One region of the Bacillus sp. M5A3_1b genome, then DNA from elsewhere that is predicted to be linked to it. Evidence: predicted binding sites of a transcription regulator. Region 1 holds the regulator's gene; the other holds the start of a gene.
What was found. The regulator LexA, encoded in region 1, represses DNA repair genes until DNA is damaged. The targets are predictions, from matches to a motif close to CGAACATATGTTCG.
Positions count from the first base shown of each region.

Region 2: the regulator LexA is predicted to act here: its motif matches at 1,779-1,792, upstream of ACLBWW_RS22720 (YolD-like family protein).

Region 1 covers NZ_JBKEZY010000014.1:82,850-86,244, reverse strand. Annotated here, with positions in the region: gene ACLBWW_RS26320 (bifunctional metallophosphatase/5'-nucleotidase) at 1-200, shown strand, start outside; gene ACLBWW_RS26315 (DUF896 domain-containing protein) at 240-479, opposite strand; gene ACLBWW_RS26310 (YneB family resolvase-like protein) at 525-1,181, opposite strand; gene lexA (transcriptional repressor LexA) at 1,323-1,943, shown strand; gene ACLBWW_RS26300 (DUF4097 family beta strand repeat-containing protein) at 2,032-2,838, opposite strand; gene ACLBWW_RS26295 (DUF1700 domain-containing protein) at 2,839-3,381, opposite strand; gene ACLBWW_RS26290 (PadR family transcriptional regulator) at 3,374-3,395, opposite strand, start outside.
Region 2 covers NZ_JBKEZY010000010.1:10,661-14,055, reverse strand. Annotated here, with positions in the region: gene ACLBWW_RS22735 (hypothetical protein) at 1-139, opposite strand, end outside; gene ACLBWW_RS22730 (hypothetical protein) at 181-516, opposite strand; gene gerPF (spore germination protein GerPF) at 726-941, shown strand; gene ACLBWW_RS22720 (YolD-like family protein) at 1,157-1,492, opposite strand; gene ACLBWW_RS22715 (hypothetical protein) at 2,124-2,318, opposite strand; gene ACLBWW_RS22710 (hypothetical protein) at 2,632-2,850, opposite strand; gene ACLBWW_RS22705 (peptidylprolyl isomerase PrsA) at 3,312-3,395, opposite strand, start outside.

The sequences.
Region 1 (3,395 bases):
CTCCTCTTCATATGAATGAAGAATATGACGTCGTTATGAATAATTATCGCGCAAGCGGCGGAGGAAACTTCTTTATGTTTCAAAATAAGCCCGTAATAAAAGACATACCAACAGATATGTCTGAACTTATCGCTAACTATATATTGAAGCACAAAAAGATAGAGGCATCAGTCAACAATAACTGGAAAGTTATTAAATAACCGATATAATAAATAAAAAAGATGGGCTTCGCCCATCTTTTAGTTTAATTTTGCATTATCTTGCTTTTTTAAAGCCTTTAATTTCGCCGGTGTAACATCAGTACCTTCTTCGTTAACAACTTTAATTCCTTTAAGTTCGTTTAACATATTTTGACGAAATCCTTTTAAATATTGTTCACGTAGCGATTGGCGCTCACGTTGTTCTTCTTCAGTTAAGCCTTCAGCTTTTGCTTTTTTCGCTAAGAAGTTAATGCGTTCAATGAGTTCGTGACTTTGCATCTCGAATCCCCCTTTTACTCAAAACTGATTATTATCATACAATAGTTAGTCCTCTTTATCAAGCAATTGCTTTGTATATTCTACATATCTACGATGTACAGTCGCTTTTGAAACATTATGACCAAAGCCGCGAAGCGTTGCCGCAATTTCTTCGAAAGTAAGTTCACTCTTGCGCAAACGTACAATTTCCTCAATCGGCACTTCTTTCTTCTCTCGTCCTACGCTTAAATGACGATTCTTCAAATTATTTTCTGGACGATAACCTTTTTCTACTGCACGTTGCATACCACGTTTAATTTTCAAATTATGAATCTTTCTTTGATACTCTTCAACAATCCCAATTATATCTAGTACCATCGAATCAGAGTCAGAGAGTTCTAATTCTCCATTATGCGTATGCGTATATACTTTTATTCCCTCTTTATGTAAACAGTGCATTAATGCAATCTTTGCATTCCCTCTACCAAGCCGCGTTTCATCTTGTATGAGAAGTACATCAACTTGTTCATCGCGAATTGTATCTAGCACTTCTAATATGCCATCACGTTCAATTGTATAACCACTAGCCTGCTCCTCAATCACCTTTACAACATTCATTTGATAGCGCTCAGCTAAATGCAATAATTCATCTTTTTGACGCAATAATGATGTTTCCTGTTCTTCTTTTGTTGTGCTCACACGTGCATAAATAATTGCATTCATTTTGAACCCTTCTTTCTCACTATATTTTCCTTATAGTGTATCATAAATTCGTCTTTCGTTCGAACTTATGTTTGTAGAATGTTTTTTCGCATGTTATACTTATTAATAAGAAAAATGAAAGAAAACGAGGTGTTAGAAAACATGGAGAAGTTAACGAAACGCCAGCAAGACATTCTCGACTTTATTAAGCTAAAAGTACAAGAAAAAGGATATCCACCTTCCGTACGTGAAATCGGTCAAGCAGTCGGCCTCGCTTCTAGTTCTACAGTGCACGGACATTTATCACGACTAGAAGAAAAAGGATATATTCGACGCGATCCAACAAAACCACGAGCAATTGAAATTTTAGGTGACAACCGAATGGATACAGAGACACAATCTGTTATTCAAGTTCCAATTATCGGAAAAGTTACTGCTGGATTACCTATTACAGCAGTTGAAAGTGTAGAAGATCATTTCCCACTTCCAGCTAGCATTGTCGCTGGAGCAGACCAAGTATTTATGTTACGTATTTCCGGAGATAGTATGATTGAAGCTGGTATTTTCGATGGGGATTTAGTTGTTGTTCGCCAACAACAGTCTGCATACAACGGTGAAATTGTAGTCGCTTTAACAGAAGATAACGAAGCAACTGTTAAACGTTTCTATAAAGAAAAAGACCATTTCCGTCTACAACCGGAAAACTCTTCATTAGAACCTATCATTTTAAAACAAGTGTCAGTTATCGGAAAAGTAATTGGCGTATATCGTGATTTACATTAAGAATAATAAAAGAAGATAATTACCTTATTTATATACGGTAATTATCTTCTTTTTTTGTATTTTGATAGATTTCCATACATTTTATTTCTTATGAACGAGTTTCAATCGTCACATCGCCAGCAGCTGTTTTACCACTAATCTTTTTACTACCATTGCCAATTGTTATATTTTTATTTTCTTCATTAAAAATCATTACTTCGCCAGCAGCACTTTGCCCCGTTATAACTGCATCTTGTGGTTTTTCTAATAAAGTAATATCTACATCCCCAGCGGTTGAACTTGCCTCTACATCATATTTAGGATCATGATCCATAATATGCACTTCCCCGCTAGCCGACTTCACAGTTACTTTTCCTATTACCTTCTTAAAGCTCACCTCACCAGCTTTTGAAGATCCTTCCACACTTTTTGCTGTGACATTTTTCAAATCTACTTCTCCAGCGAGTGTCCCAACACTTACACAGTCACTTTTCACATCACTTATTTCTATTTGTCCAGCTGATGAATTTATTTTTATCTCTTGGTATGAACGTTCAGGCACAAGGAGAGTTATTGTAGACGTTTGAAATCTAAAATCGTAAAAAGAAAAATCAAATGAAGCACCTTTTTCTCTTTCCCCAATAATTTTTAATGTGTCACCATCTTCAGCAATACGAACCTCGTGTTTACGTACATCTCCTGATTGCTTTACATAAAAAGAAGAGTCGGGAGATTTTTGGACAACAATATCCCCAGCATCTAACTTAACTTCTATATTTTTTAGTGTTTCGTTTTTAATTACGTCTTCTTTATTTCCTTCTTCTGCAGTTTGCACGGCTTTTTCATATGTTTGTGAAATCCCTATTACTCCAATAATGATACAAGCGATAGCTACTAACAATATTTTCTTCATCATCTACTCCCCTTTTATCATTTTGAAGTTCCATAGTACATAACGTACGCATAACTTTTTAAACCAATTCGTACTATAATAAGCGATAATACATAACAACAAACCTACCCCAACAAACGTTATACTAACGAATAAATCCAACCATATAAAAGTACCCATAAATACTTTTCCAATAACGAAAAATGGTGTCACTACACTAGCAATTCCACCGAGCCAGAAGGAAAATATAAAAGCAATAATTGCAACTAACGGGCCTAACACAATAATAAAATTAAACAAACTAAGTCCAATCGCTGCCATAACAGCCCTTGTTATATTGGTAGTTGATGGGTCCTTTTTCATTTCGTCAAAGCGATACAAAGCAAGTAAGTCTTTTGCAATTACTTTCGGAGAGCCAAGGCCCTTTATTATTTCCGATTCAGTTTTTCCTTCTTCTATTCCAAACTGAAAATGCTCTTCATAATCAAATAAAATATCTTTCCTCTCTTCTTCCGGTAACTTTCTAAGATGACTTGATAATTCTTTAAGAAACTGTTCTTTACTCATCCCATTCCACCCCT
Region 2 (3,395 bases), on a different contig from region 1:
CGCACTTCTCACATCGATACATATAAGCTACACCTAACTTACCAGTTTTAAAATCTTCATTATCCTGCATCTTAATAAAACTATATTTATGTTTACAGCGGGATTCATCCCCAAAAATTTCAAACCATTTTTTCAACATAGAACAGTTCACCTCTATGAATGCTTCTTCATCTATTCTTATTACATACTTTTATTTAAATTCTCAATCTCATTTTGCAACTTTTTGAATTGTTCAAAATGCATAGTGATAGATTGACTGTTACCATAATCAACACTATGCTTCACAAATAAGACACCAGTGTCATGAAAAATTGCTTCCAGTTCTTTTCTGATGGTTACTTTCATTATATGTGCTGTTTTAATAGCCGATAAAATTGCAATTTCATTTAACTTTAATTTTATTTCATTTGGACAAAATGCTTCTTCAACCAAAATAACTTCATTGCTATAAATAAGTGCAACAAGATTACTTGATTTTGCATCTGTTAAATCTACTTTTTTTATAACATTATTCATTACATTTTGCCTCCTTTGATTTCGCATATATTAATTATACAATTGTTTTTTAAAATTAATCGACCTTACATTAATTTTAACATACTTTTATTGTAGGATTAAGCTACACTTCAAACGTTTTACTATTCCACAATTTTTGTTACATGAACCATTTGGACTATAAGACCATATAGTAGTGTTAACAAATGATTGTAAAGCGGGTGAAAACTATGCCCTCAGTTGTAGGGAATTTAGTTGTACAAAATAGTAACGGTTCATTTAATTTAGGCGATTTCTACAATGTTTCTCCGAAAGAAAATACGAAGGCTTATAATGGATCTGGTGCTTCAAATGTTGGTTTTGTTGTTAATACTTTTAATGGCGTGAGCGCGACTAATACGTTTGATTCTGACCTTGCAGATCAAAACCAAGTAGGTACAGCTTAGTCCTATTTTTTTCATCGTACTGTTTAGGAATAATAAATTTGTCTATACTATAATCAGGCTGTTACACAGCTATTATTGATTTTTGGAGTACCCTATCTTTTTCTCCCTTTCCCTGGGGCTTAGCAGCTAGTATGAAGCTAGCTGCTTTTTCGTTTCATTTTTTCTGTTCCTCATTTAACAAAAATAAAAAGCTAAAATTTAAATTTCAGCTTCCTTTACGTTATTTCAATAATATCTGTAGTATTAAATACGTAAGTTTTATAAAATGCGTCCGTACATATTACAATGCGCTTTAGCGGGTTTATATGCACTACTGTCATATAACTTGTAAGGATGTAACCATCTTCAAAATATGTCACCAATATTTCTTTCTCAGACAATAATGACGTTAATAATTTATCAGAAATTCTCTCTTTTGCTTCGTTTGTTAAGAGCGGTTTTTGTACTTTAAACTTCTCTCCAATAACCTTTCGCAAACTTAACAACTGTTCGGACATTACTGTAAATGGAACCCATTCTCTTTCTATTTTCTGCACCTTTACATCATTCATTTCTTTATCTCCTTGATCATTTATCCATTCAATTTCACACATAATGGTACTCAACTATTCTTTCATAATGCTAGGCTCATATTTATCCGGCATTAACAGGTAGTGAAGCTCCTACCTCAAAATCCGCTATATGCGAGAAGGTAAGACAAAAATCAACTGCCCGTAAACGCTTAATTGGTGAAAGCTAATAAATAACGGACGATGAACACCCAACTAATTAAAGTTTCACTTTATTTCTTATTCGTATACTATCTACACATACAAGAACGTTCGTTCTAATTATACACGAACCTACGTTCTTTTGGAATGATTTATATTATATTTTTATCCATCATTTATTTTTTCTTCATCAAGTGAGCTTTTCACTTCTTATATAATAGGCCGTTCACATATCAACAGAAAAAGCGACTTCATACAAAGTGAAGTCGCTTTTTCTAATAACGTATATTTCTATATTTACTTTTCTATCCTGACAATCGTTCTTTCCGGAATACAAATCTCATCTATATTAAAATGATTTATTTTTAATTTTAATTCTCCCACTCGTTCCTGATCTTCATCACCAACCCAACAACTGAATAATTCAAAATAGTCCCCTCATTTAAATAACTTTCCATAATCGAGCATAAAGCTAATAGCTTTTTTTAGCTTCTTTCTTCTCCTTTTCACTTTGCCACTCAACAAGTTCAATGCCCCAGCTCGTTGAAACTTCATACGTGTAACTTGTTTGAAATTGAAACTCTTGTACAATTTCAAGCATACTCTCATCTAAAAAGTACGATCCAAAAACAATTGCATCATTAGAATCTGGATCCGTTAACGGAATTTATACATTGCACCCTATATAACTTGCTAAACTCATTTTTACTCCTCCAATATTCGTATACAAAATACTTTATATGAACATTTATCTACTCGAATATAAAATCCCTGCATAAACTAAAAAGTTTTAATTTTTCAAGTTTATTAGCCAACTATAAATGAAAGCATATATTATAAAGAACGAACTCACAAAATTTAAGGGATTTATAACGAACCACAATTCATTCCTTATGAATTTTTATGAAAAGAGAGCAATTTAAACACTCTCTTTTCGTACATAATGTATAAAACTATTTATAAATAATTGCCCCTTATTATTACATATATTTTGGTTGTACTATTATATGTAACTCCCTCTCTGTTACTGCTTTTTTTGGGTTACGAAAATACTCTAATTCGTATTTTAATACTTCATACTCAACCATCCCAATCTTGATCCCTTTCGTTTCTTTTAAAATAGCTAATAAGTTACTTATATCTTCATCATGCGATTCAAAAACCTTCCCTCCGCCTTCTCTCTGAAAAATTACTTTCATATTTTCTCCTCCTACATAATATATTTATCTATTAAGTAATTCGTTTAAAAGCATTCTTTCTTTATTCTAAAAATTTCATACTAAAAAGAACATCCTTTTTTAGTAGAATGCTCTGCTTTTCACTTCATTTAACATCAATATTTTTTCAATACTATTGTATGTTTCATTCTGCAAATTATGTTTATCCACTTCAATAAAGAAAAACTTAAATCACTTCAGGTTTTAATTGGCCCGCGCCAATCAGACTACATGCAAATAGTGGAATGAAATTAAGCAAACGAAACATTATAATATCAACATTCTATGAAGCATTGATCATTCCAATTTTTAAAAAATACATAAATTCCCATTGTAATTCTTAATATTTAAATGTAATATTATATTGTCTTACTATCTATTTATAACACACACACTAACTAGAAAAGGGAACCTATATAGGTTCCCTTTTCTAATTACAATCATTATTTCTTTTCTAGAAATTCAAATGTATTTTTAAATTCTTTATTATTCACCTTAATATCAGCATCTTTCAATAAATCATTGAC